One region of the Gilvimarinus sp. 1_MG-2023 genome, then DNA from elsewhere that is predicted to be linked to it. Evidence: predicted binding sites of a transcription regulator. Region 1 holds the regulator's gene; the other holds the start of a gene.
The links. Region 1 encodes FNR, which switches genes on or off when oxygen is low (the NO sensors DNR and NnrR bind a similar motif). Its sites were predicted from a motif close to TTGATNNNNATCAA; they were not measured.
Positions count from the first base shown of each region.

Region 2: hemN (oxygen-independent coproporphyrinogen III oxidase) is a predicted target of FNR. The motif match lies at 3,182-3,195, and genes of this name have one in related genera.

Region 1 is NZ_JAUOSC010000006.1:61,454-67,090, forward strand. Features, by position in the region: gene Q4563_RS09035 (late competence development ComFB family protein) at 1-292, shown strand, start outside; gene Q4563_RS09040 (DUF502 domain-containing protein) at 316-966, opposite strand; gene Q4563_RS09045 (glutaminyl-peptide cyclotransferase) at 1,090-1,878, shown strand; gene fnr (fumarate/nitrate reduction transcriptional regulator Fnr) at 2,033-2,794, shown strand; gene Q4563_RS09055 (DUF4202 domain-containing protein) at 2,787-3,362, shown strand; gene Q4563_RS09060 (hypothetical protein) at 3,567-4,100, shown strand; gene Q4563_RS09065 (hypothetical protein) at 4,090-4,455, opposite strand; gene trhO (oxygen-dependent tRNA uridine(34) hydroxylase TrhO) at 4,594-5,541, opposite strand.
Region 2 is NZ_JAUOSC010000002.1:44,919-50,555, forward strand. Features, by position in the region: gene rnk (nucleoside diphosphate kinase regulator) at 186-584, shown strand; gene Q4563_RS03180 (D-2-hydroxyacid dehydrogenase) at 568-1,539, opposite strand; gene hemN (oxygen-independent coproporphyrinogen III oxidase) at 1,729-3,120, opposite strand; gene moeA (molybdopterin molybdotransferase MoeA) at 3,317-4,540, shown strand; gene Q4563_RS03195 (OmpA family protein) at 4,746-5,432, shown strand.

The sequences.
Region 1 (5,637 bases):
AAGAGCCCGTGCCGGCGACCGCGATTTTATCGCCGACGTGGCCTGTGTGGCACTCAACCGCTTGCCCCCGCGCTATATTCGATTTGATGTGGATATGACTTTTTTTATGTCGCCGCAGGAGCTAGAAGAAATGGCCGATAAAGTCACCTCGGCGGTCAACGAGGCTATCGTTTATGTCACCAACAGCGAGGTCAAACAAGAAGCCCCCGAGGCTCCACCTGTGGTGAAAAAGCCGGCTAAAAAAGGGCGCGGTAAAGCCGCGAGCAAAAACAAAGCGAAAAGCTCTAAGTAGATAACCGACACTCCAGCAAGCGTTTAATGCTCCTTGGGTTCAATTGTTTGGGAGCTCTTGTCTGCCACCTCTGCCATGATAATCTGCGAACCACTGCCGCAAGCAATCACCGTGCGCATGGCCGACTCCACCGTCACACCGGGCAACAGCTCAATGCAATCAGCGGGCAAATGGTAAACAAACCCGGAGGTGGGTACCGGAGCGGTAGGGACATACACGGTATAGCTGCCCTGTTCGTGCTCGGCAGTCACAATGCCCGTCACACACACGGGGCTGCTTTTGCCCATGATATAAGCACGACACACTTTACCGTTTAACAATGAAGCATTGCCCTCGCCACCGACTATTTGCGAGACCATTTCGCGAATAGTGCTGTAGCCCGGGGCGAGCTTAGAAAGCAACCCGTCCACCTTGCGGTGTAACCAGCGACCAATACCGGTTTTCACCAGCAAGCCAATAGTAAAACAAGCGGCCAATATCAGCCCCACCCCCAGCATATCTGCCACATGGCCACTGACGGTGACATAACCGGCCAGCCACGCACTGAGCGGCTCAATCGCGCTATCAATAAAACTGACAAGCCACTGCACCAATAATAGAAATATCGTAATGGGCAGCACAACGGTTAGGCCACCGAGCAAGGTTAGAGTAATAAACGAACGCAAACGAGTCATACAACTGCCTGTTCTGTCGTGGTAAAAAATATGCCGATTTTACAAACACCAAGAATCAGCAACACTGTCTTTGACAACAATAAAAGGTATTATGAACCGTCAATCGATCCAGAGGAAAGAGAATTGTTGCCAGCGTTGATTCACCGTGTCGCTTTCGCATCTCTGTGCTTATGTTTACTCAGCGCACAAGCCGTTACGCAAGCACCTTGGTTTGAATACGATTTGGTTGCAATCCAAAAGCGTGCACCGGCCTTTACCCAGGGGTTAGAGCTCTATCAGGGCGACCTTATTCACAGCAGTGGTCTGGTGGGGCAATCGTTTATCGAGCGCTTACCCCACCCCGATAATTCACAGACAGAGCCACACTGGCGCTTAGGATTATCCGCCCCGATTTTCGCCGAGGGTAGCAGTGTGTTTAAAGGCAATGTGTATCTGCTGAGCTGGCGTCACAACACCGGCTGGCGGCTCAACCCTAAGACCGGACAAGTACTCGACCAATTTCGCTATCAAGGTCAAGGTTGGGGCCTGACCCATAACGACACTCATCTCATTCGCTCCGATGGCAGTGAACATTTATATTTTCATCGCGCCCCCGATTTCGAACTCGATAGCACCCTGACCGTATCGCGCAATGGCCAACCGCTGCGTAAGCTCAATGAGCTGGAGTTTGCCGAGGGGTATATCTGGGCCAATATCTGGCAAACCAATACCATCGTCGCCATTGCGCCGACCACCGGTGAGGTAGTCGGCCAGTTAGACGTCAGCCGTCTAGTACCGAAAGAAGCTTACAAAGACCCTGACAATGTACTCAATGGTATTGCCTACGATGCCAGCACCGGTCATTACTGGCTTACCGGAAAGCGCTGGCAACATTGGTACCGTATTGACATTAATTTGCCAGAGGTGAAGTAGGCCGACACCTCCCATCCATAGCACCTCTGCACGCTTTAACCGCCCCTCATCTCCAGCGAGCCAACCCTCTGAGGGTTCAAACTGCTTAAACCAAGCGGCACAATCGCGTAGACTGGTAACCACTTATAGGTATTTGGCTTTAGGATCTATCCCGATGAATCAACACCAGCATAGAATCTGCACGTCTGCTCATAGCGCGGCCTATACCCATTGCAGCGATTGCCGCCTGAACAGTATTTGCCTGCCTCTAAGTTTAGAGTTTTCCGATATTGATAAGCTCGACTCTATTGTCGAGCGCGGTAAACCGCTGCAAAAAGGTGATGCTATTTATCGCCAAGGCGACTCATTTAAAGCTTTATTTGCCATTCGCTCGGGCGCCATTAAAACCTTTAGCACCAACACCGATGGCGAGCAACACATCACCGGACTTTACCTTCCCGGTGAGGTCGTCGGGCTCGATGGTCCGGCTGATAACCAGCATGTTAATTCCGCCATTGCCTTACAAACCACCTCTGTTTGCGCCATTCCCTATCAACGGCTTGAAGCCCTAAGTCGACAGGTGCCCGGTCTACAACGCAACCTATTGCAGCTTTTAAGTCGAGAAATCAATGCCGATCAGAAACAACGCAACCTGCTTGGCCGTACCTCGGCCGAGGTGCGCGTAGCCTCATTATTATTGAGCATTTCGGCCCGCCTCGCCCGGCACAATTTATCGGCGGTAGCATTTACTCTGCCCATGTCGCGCAGTGATATGGCCAATTTTTTAGGGCTCACACTGGAAACGGTCAGCCGCGTTTTCGGGCGTTTACAAAAGCTCAAGATCCTCAGCACTAACCGCAAAGACCTTGTGATTAATGACCTAGAGCAGCTTCAGGCCCTAACCCACAAAAGCTGTAAGGATAATTTTGATGATTAAGCCACTGCACGACCTGCTCAACACGATTGACGATATTAATCGCCAAGACCCCAATCAAGAGCCGGATGGCAGTCCTAAAGAGCTGGTTTACGGCCAGCGTATGAGCCGCGAGCTGTCCGAATTTGCCCCCGATGCCGACGAGCTATTGCAAATAGCCGCCCGAGCCCAACACATTGAACGCTGGGTAATTGCTCGCAGTGACTACCCAATGGATCGTGCCGGCTATAAAAAATGGCGTACCGAACTCGGTGTGCATCACGCCCAGCGAACCGCCGATTTAATGCACAATCATGGCTACAGCGCAGCCGACTGCCAGAGTGTTGCCGATATGCTGCAAAAGAAACGGTTAAAACGCGACCCACAGGTGCAGACGCTGGAGGATGTGATTTGTCTGGTGTTTATTCGCTATTACCTGGAAGACTTTGCCCGCAAACACGACGAGCCTAAACTGATCAGTATTATCCAAAAAACCTGGAATAAAATGTCGGCCGATGGACACGCTGCAGCACTTAAGATTCCACTGCCGGACTCGGTCTCTGCATTGGTCGGCAAAGCGCTTGGCGCATAAATAAACACTTTTCAAGTTTGATCTGGGGTTGTGCTGCCCAGCCAGCCCCAATTTATAAAACTCTATCGCATTAATTTTTGAACAATTGAATCAATTTCGAATAAGAACGCCTTAGTTTATGTAATTACTTGACCTTAAGAGCAAACTCCTTTATACCAAAAGTGTGACTTAGATAACAAAAACGACAACTAAGGGTATTCGATTATGAAACACCTACCGGTTAAAGCCTTCCTATTGCTTTTAGCGGTGTTCAGTGGTTCCGCACTGGCCTGTGATGAGGCCTGTAAAAAAGCTCAAGCCGAAACAGAACACGGCGTCAATTTTGCCGGCTACCTTGACTCAGAATTTTGCCGCACCACCCGCTCAGACTTTCTGCTGCAAGATTATCGTAGCCTAGAGAAGTACCGCACCTCGCAATTGCCGGGCGGCCATAAGGGCGGCATGAATAATATTCGAAAAATGCTGGATCAGCGCAAAGAGTGGCTGGTGGAGTGCGATGATTACTTGCGTCTAACCGATCAGGGCCGCGTCTTTCACGACAAAACCACCACCGATAAGATTTTCGGCGCTATCGATAAAGTTTCCGAACAGCTCAATGAGCTAGTGTATAACGGTAGCAAAGAGGTGATTGTCACCAATGGTCTGGATATCGCGCAGCAAGATTTCGATCAAATGATGCAGCAGCTTGAGCAACATCGCACCGTTCTACAATTGCGCGGCCAGCTGGTTAATCGCTAGAAGCAGGCTCGGACGGTTTACGACGTTTTAAAGATAATACAGCGCGCTTGGGCTTGTCGGGGTTTTCGGCAAACAAGCGCGCTTTTTCTTCCAGTGATTGAGCAGTTTTGCTTTTGACCCGAGTCGGGCTCGGGCCCGTGCTGGAGCGGTAGCCTCCACTTTGTGCGGCGCTGGCCAGTGCCTCCATGCCACAGCGCAACAACCGGGCCTGGTCGACAAAACTTAAAGATTTAGGGAAGTTGTTCGGATCAACGGAGGATGGGTTAGCGGGGTCGCCTTCTACCCGAATAATCAAGCCACACTCATGGCGAGCTTCTCCAGCGTTAATATCCACCTGCCACTGTTCAAAATCCATTCACTTTACCTTTACGTAGTCCCCTCAAGGACACCTTCAGTCACTGTTAGTGAGTCACAAGCTCGTGCCAAACGGCGTTGTTGCAGACAATTATAACCCGAGACTACCACGTAAAGATGACAAATTTACGACGTGATCTCAGGAGCGACTGGCTTGTTTGCTCTGACGAGCCGGCGGTTCGGCCCCGAGATGAGCTTCGTTGCGAGCCTTGGCCAGTTCAATTTGTTTTTGTCGCTCGGCAAAACGTGTCTTTTGCTCATCGGTGAGCTTGTCGTAACAACGCGGGCAACACACACCTTTCATGTAGTGTTCAGAGCGTTTTTCATCTTCCGTAATGGGGTGGCGACAACCAAAACACTGGTCGTACTGGCCGCGCTGTAGATCGTGGTCCACAGCGACACGGTTATCAAACACAAAACACTCACCCTGCCACAGGCTTTGCTCGGCGGGAATTTCTTCTAGGTATTTTAAAATGCCGCCCTCTAAGTGGTACACCTCATCGAAGCCCTGCTCTTTCATGTAGGCCGATGCCTTCTCGCAACGAATACCACCGGTGCAAAACATCGCGACTTTTTTGTGCTCGCTAGGATCGAGATTATCTTTGACGTAAGCGGGAAACTCGCGAAAGGTTTCGGTCTCAGGATCAACCGCATTGGCAAAGGTACCAATGGCGCACTCATATTGGTTGCGCGTATCCACCACCAATACGTCCGGATCACTGATCAACTCATTCCACTGCTGCGGTTTTACATAGGTGCCCACAATCTGTTTCGGGTCTATGCCCTCAACACCCATGGTCACAATCTCTTTTTTGAGTTTTACCTTCATGCGATAGAAAGGTTTCTCCTGATAGAGCGACTCTTTGTGTTCTATATCCGCTAGGCGCTCGTCACTGTGCAAGTAGTCAAGCAGCTGATCGATGCCCTCCCGGGTTCCTGAAACCGTGCCATTAATGCCTTCTGCCGCCAGCAGCAAGGTGCCCTTGATACCAAAACGATCACACGCGGCAAGCAGAGGCTCGCGCATCGCTTGGTAATCAGGTAGTTCAACAAATTTGTACATGGCGGCGACAACAATTTGGCTCATAGTCGTTTTCAGTCTTCCGATTGGTCAGTCTTTACCGTTGTAAACGGCGAGGGGGCGGGATTATAGCGGGTTGTTTTTTATACAGCCAGTATTTTT
Region 2 (5,637 bases), on a different contig from region 1:
CGTTTCTCGACAAAAATATTTAATTTTTATGAGGAATAAACAATGTCTAAGAGCGCAAAAAAACCGGCCAAACGTTCGTTAAAAGAAAAACGTGCACTTAAACGCGAACGTAAGGAAGCTGTGAAAAAGGATTAACTGAATAGCCAGGGACGGCTTTTTCAACAACACAACAAGTAGGTATAACCATGGCAAAAAAACCAAAATTAGTTATTTCTAAAGTCGTTTATCAAACCCTATCGACATTACTAGATAGCATGCCGGAAGATATGATAACTGAGCAGCTGCTTGATGAATTGGAGCGCGCTAGATTAGTGGTGGATGACAAATTACCGCATGATATTGTTACCATGCACTCGCTAGTCACTTTTACTGTGCAATCTACCGGTAAAACATTTACCTATACACTGGTGTACCCGCAAGAGCTAAACGACACCAGTAATCAATTGTCGATATTAAGTCCTGTGGGCAGTGCCATTATTGGTTTGCAAGCAGGTAGCAAAATTGACTGGGCGATAAGCCCCAGCAACCAAACCACCATTTTTGTAGAAAAAGTGCTGCCACCTTCGGTTACACCACTTGCCTAACCGTTCTACCCTCGCGCCAAGTGGCAATATTTTCAGCTGTTTGATCGATAGCCACTTGACGCGCTTGCCGGGAAGCCCAAGCGTTGTGTGGCGTTAGGATGAGATTAGGCACAATACCGGTGAGCAAGGGATGGTTTGCCTCTGGCGGTTCGTGGGTGAGCACATCCAAAGCGGCACCCGCTATGGTGTGTGCCCGCAACGCAGCGGCAAGGGCGTGCTCGTCAATTAAGGCTCCGCGCGCGGTATTAATTAGTACGGCACTGTCTTTCATTGCAGACAACCGCTCGGCGTTAATCATGCCACGCGTGTCATCTGTCAATGGGCAGTGCAGTGTCAGTACATCGGCCTGCTCAATCACCTGGTCAAACGCAACCCGACCAGCCCGCGGGGTCTGGCCGACACGCTCACTGATTAACACGCGCAGCCCAAATGCTTCAGCCAGAGTGCGTACAGCCCTACCAATATCACCATAACCCACAATACCCAAAGTAAGGCCACAGGTTTCTACAATAGAGTCATTCAGCAAACAGAACAAAGATGACTGGCTCCAGTCACCTTGCTGGACCTGCTTTTGGTATGAGGGCGCAGAGCGCAACAGCATTAGGATTAACATTATCGCGTGTTGTGCTACCGACTGCGTGCAGTAACCGCGGCAGTTAACCACACAGACGCCATGGGCTTGCGCCGCTTCTAAATCGACGTTATTGGTGCCCGTGGCGATCACGCACACCAAACGAACCTCTGGGCGCGCGGCAAAAAAATCCGCACTGACCTCAACTTTATTGGTAATAATACAGGTGGCGCCCTCGGTGCGCGCCAATAATTCGTGTGGCTGAGTATGGGCGTAAAACGTTAGAGGTTCGGCGCAGTGTTTTAAACAACTAATATCTAACTCATTTGGCCGAACGGTCTGGGCATCGAGAAACACGGTCGGCACAGTATCAAACACATGCATATAACACCTCTATAACAAACACTAGGCTACCCACTGAACTGCAAACTGGCTGTCAAAAAAAACACTGGCTACTTAACCACTTTTTTCCTAAACCATTGTGCACCAAGTGGAATGCGTTTTGCCATACCCGAACGCTGTGACCTACCTCCCTCTGTTCGGGCCGGCTTGCGGCGCGCAACAGCGAACGGTTTAAATCACTTTGGAGTAGCGAACTGGCGAACCTTGCGCCAAATACTGATCGAAGGCCATACACACGCGGCGAATCAGTAAGCGGCCCCGATTAAGCACTCGCAGCCCCTGCGCGGTCCGCTCAATTAAACCGTCCTCAATCATAGGCTGCAGGGTGGCCAGTTCTGCCGCCAAATGCTCTTCTGGCTGAACGGCAAACTTTTGAGCCAGCGCGTTAAAGTCGAGTTCAAAGTGACACGTTAACTGATTAATGATCCAGCGGCGCAAGTGATCCTCGCGAGTTAAACGAACCCCCTTTTGCAGTGCTGGCTGCCCCTGCTCAATCAGTGCATGGTACTCATTCAGTGTTTTGACATTTTGTACATAAGTGCCACCATAATAGCTAATAGAAGACACTCCAAACGCGAGCAGGTCGCACTCGGCGTGAGTTGAATAACCCTGAAAGTTGCGCTGCATACGCCCCTGTTGTTGCGCAATCACCAAGCTATCATCGGGCTTAGCGAAATGATCCATACCGATATATACATACCCGGCCCGCTGCAATTGATCGATGGCACTGTGCAATATATCCAGCTTTTCTTCAGCTTGAGGCAGAGTGTCTGTTTTAATTAAACGCTGGCTTTTGAACAGGTGCGGAAGGTGCGCATAGTTAAACAGCGATAGGCGATCCGGCGCCAAATCAATCACCTGATTGAGCGTCTGCGTGACACTAGCTCGCGTTTGAAAAGGCAGCCCATAGATTAGATCCATACTGATCGAGTGGTAGCCCTGAGCGCGGGCAACGCTCATCAATTCGCTGACTTGCTCCACGCTGTTATAGCGATTGACGGCCTCTTGCACCTTAGAGTTAAAATCCTGCACCCCCATACTGAGCCGGTTAAATCCCAGTTCGCGCATGTGCACCAGTTTGCTAATTGGCATGCGAGCGGGGTGTATTTCTACTGAGTACTCCCCCTCATCGGTATCTAACAAGCGAAAGTGGCGAGCCGTGGCCTGCATCAGCCAGGTCATTTCCTCTTCACTGATATAAGAGGGCGTCCCCCCACCCCAGTGCAATTGACTGACCGTCCGCTGCGGGTCAAATAGCTGAGCCTGCAAGGCCATTTCCCGCTCTACATTTTTCAGGTACGCCATGGCGCGGCTGCGGTTGCGAGTCACAACCTTATTACAGGCGCAGTAAAAGCACAGGGTGTCACAAAAAGGAATGTGGAAATAGAGCGACAGTGGTTTCTGCTCGCTGTTACTACGCGCAACCGCGGCGTGCCATTCCTGCTCGGCAAAATCGTCCAAAAATTGGGGCGCTGTTGGATAGGAGGTGTAGCGCGGGCCGCTAAGGTCATAGCGGTCGATCAGTGCTTGATCCCAAATAAGCGACTCTTGATACAAAGACATAGCTTTCCCAACCGTTTATGTTCAGTTTTATGCAGTGTAGTATCGGTTGCCACTCAATAGTTTGACGCTAATCAAGGCCGCGCACTTTAGCTCACTCGGCGGTGGCCGCTTGCCAAAAATAGGCCTGCGGCCGACAATGGCCCGTTAACGCGACACATACTGTACGAAACTTCTGACTAATCGACCGGAACAAGCAATGGCCAGCTGCGACGAACCTCAATTACTAGCGATCGACGACGCACTAACGCGCATGCGAACGGCGGCACCCATGGTAGCTGAACGCGAGCAAGTGCCGCTGTCCGAATTACTCGACCGGATAAGCGCTTCGCCCATTAAGGCCGGCTTTAACGTCCCCAGTCACGACAACTCGGCAATGGACGGCTACGCGGTACGCGCCGGTGACACTCACCAAGCGTTAACCCTAGTGGGGCAGTCACTGGCTGGGCACCCATTTAACGGTGAATTACAAACCGGTCAATGTGTGCGCATTACCACCGGAGCGACGATTCCAGCGGGTGCCAATGCGGTGGTGATGCAGGAGAATACGCTCGTCACCGGCAAGCAAATACAGCTGCATACAGCACCGCAACCGGGCGAGAACATTCGCCGCTGCGGGGAAGACATACGCGCCGGACAAGTCGTGTTTAACGCAGGCCACCGATTTGGCCCGGTGGACATTGCCCTGCTGGCATCATTAGGGCTGGCCCAAGCAACGGTTAAGCGCCGCCTTAAGGTCGCGGTGCTATCCACCGGCGATGAGTTAATTGCACCTGGCCAAGCGTTGCCCGCCGGTCATATTTACGACAGTAACCGCTACGGCTTATGTGCCATGTTGCGACGCCTAGATGTTGAAGTGCTGGACATAGGGCTCGTGCCCGACCAGCCACAAGCGATCCGCGAAGCGTTTCAAATGGCAGCCAGCCAGGCCGATGCCATCGTGTGCAGCGGCGGCGTTTCCGTGGGCGATGCCGACTACGTCAAACCAGCGCTCGACGAGCTGGGCGATATTGCTTTTTGGAAGGTGGCCATTAAGCCCGGCAAACCTTTCGCATTTGGCCACTTAGCGAACGCGGTTTTTTTTGGTTTGCCGGGCAATCCGGTGTCGTCGATGGTGACCTTGCACCAACTAGCGCTACCCATATTACGTGCAATGGCCGGCGAACAAGTTGCCGCGCCGTTAACACTTAGCGCCTGCGCCACTGACGGCTACAAAAAGCGCCCTGGCCGGCAAGATTTTCAGCGCGCCCAGCTAAGCAGTGTCGATGGCGTAAATCAGATACGCAGCGGCGGCGCTCAGGGCTCGGGGGTTTTAACGTCGTTTCTTGATGCCAATGCTTATGCCGTACTGGAGGCCGAGCGCAGTGCGGTAAGCGCCGGCGAAACGGTAACAGTGATTCCATTCGACCGGTTTATTCGCTAACACTAAGGCTCTATAGCCGTTTACATAAGCCTCGCCAACACAGGCTGTTGTAAACGGCGCCACTCTTCTCGCCCAAGCCGCGCGCCATATTTGGCCACAATTGTTCACCACGCTGCCAGATTATCCCCACGGCAGCGCCTTTTTTTCTGTGTTTAATAACCCTGTAAACAACGAAACTTCCGTATCAAACACAGGGGAAATCACCATGAAAAAAGCTATCTTAGCCAGCGCCATTGTCGCCACAACAGCGTTTAATCCACAACTGTCTCAGGCCGCCAGCCTGGAAACCAAACAAGCCGGTGTTGCCACCGCCGGTGTAGTAGCCGGTGCCCTGGCGGGCGGTCCGGTCGGGATGCTGGCCGCTTTTATTGGAACTGTTTACGTCACCGAACAAATGGAAAACAATGAAGAAGCAAAGCAGTTAGAACAGGATTTTTTAACCTCACAGCAGGAATTACACACTCTGAATCGCCAACTGCAAACAGCCAACACCACCATCAGCGAGTTTGAAACCATCACGCTGGATCAGTTGCAGCTGCAAGTAATGTTTAAAACTGGCGAAGACACACTCAACTCGCACAACGAAAAAGCGCTGAGTACTTTAGCCGTATTTCTGCAGGACAACCCAGAGTTAACCGTACGCTTAGATGGCCATGCCGATCCGCGAGGCACCGATGAGTACAACAATGTACTGTCACAGTATCGGGCCAATGCGGTAAAAGAGGCTCTGCTCAGCGCAGGCATCCAACCTTCGCGTATTCACCTTAATGCCCACGGCGCTTCCACCACTCAAGCGATTGCGGGCGATTATGAAACCTATGCGCTGGAGCGCCGGGTGGATATCAAAATCATCAATCCTACCGACACCCCCAGCGTCGCTCAGGCCCACTAGAGCTGAGCGCTACTGAGCGATATTCCGATTCATTGTCTCCCTCTTGGGCGGCGCCTCTGCCGCCCCTTTTTACACGACTAAAGCGTGATAATTTTCGCGTAAATCATTATTACCCTTTGCCGCGTCAGCGCTAATTCTCTAAGATTAGTTCTTTATTTAGCGTATCAGCACACATTGTGGGCCGATCACGGAACGAAACTCCCGG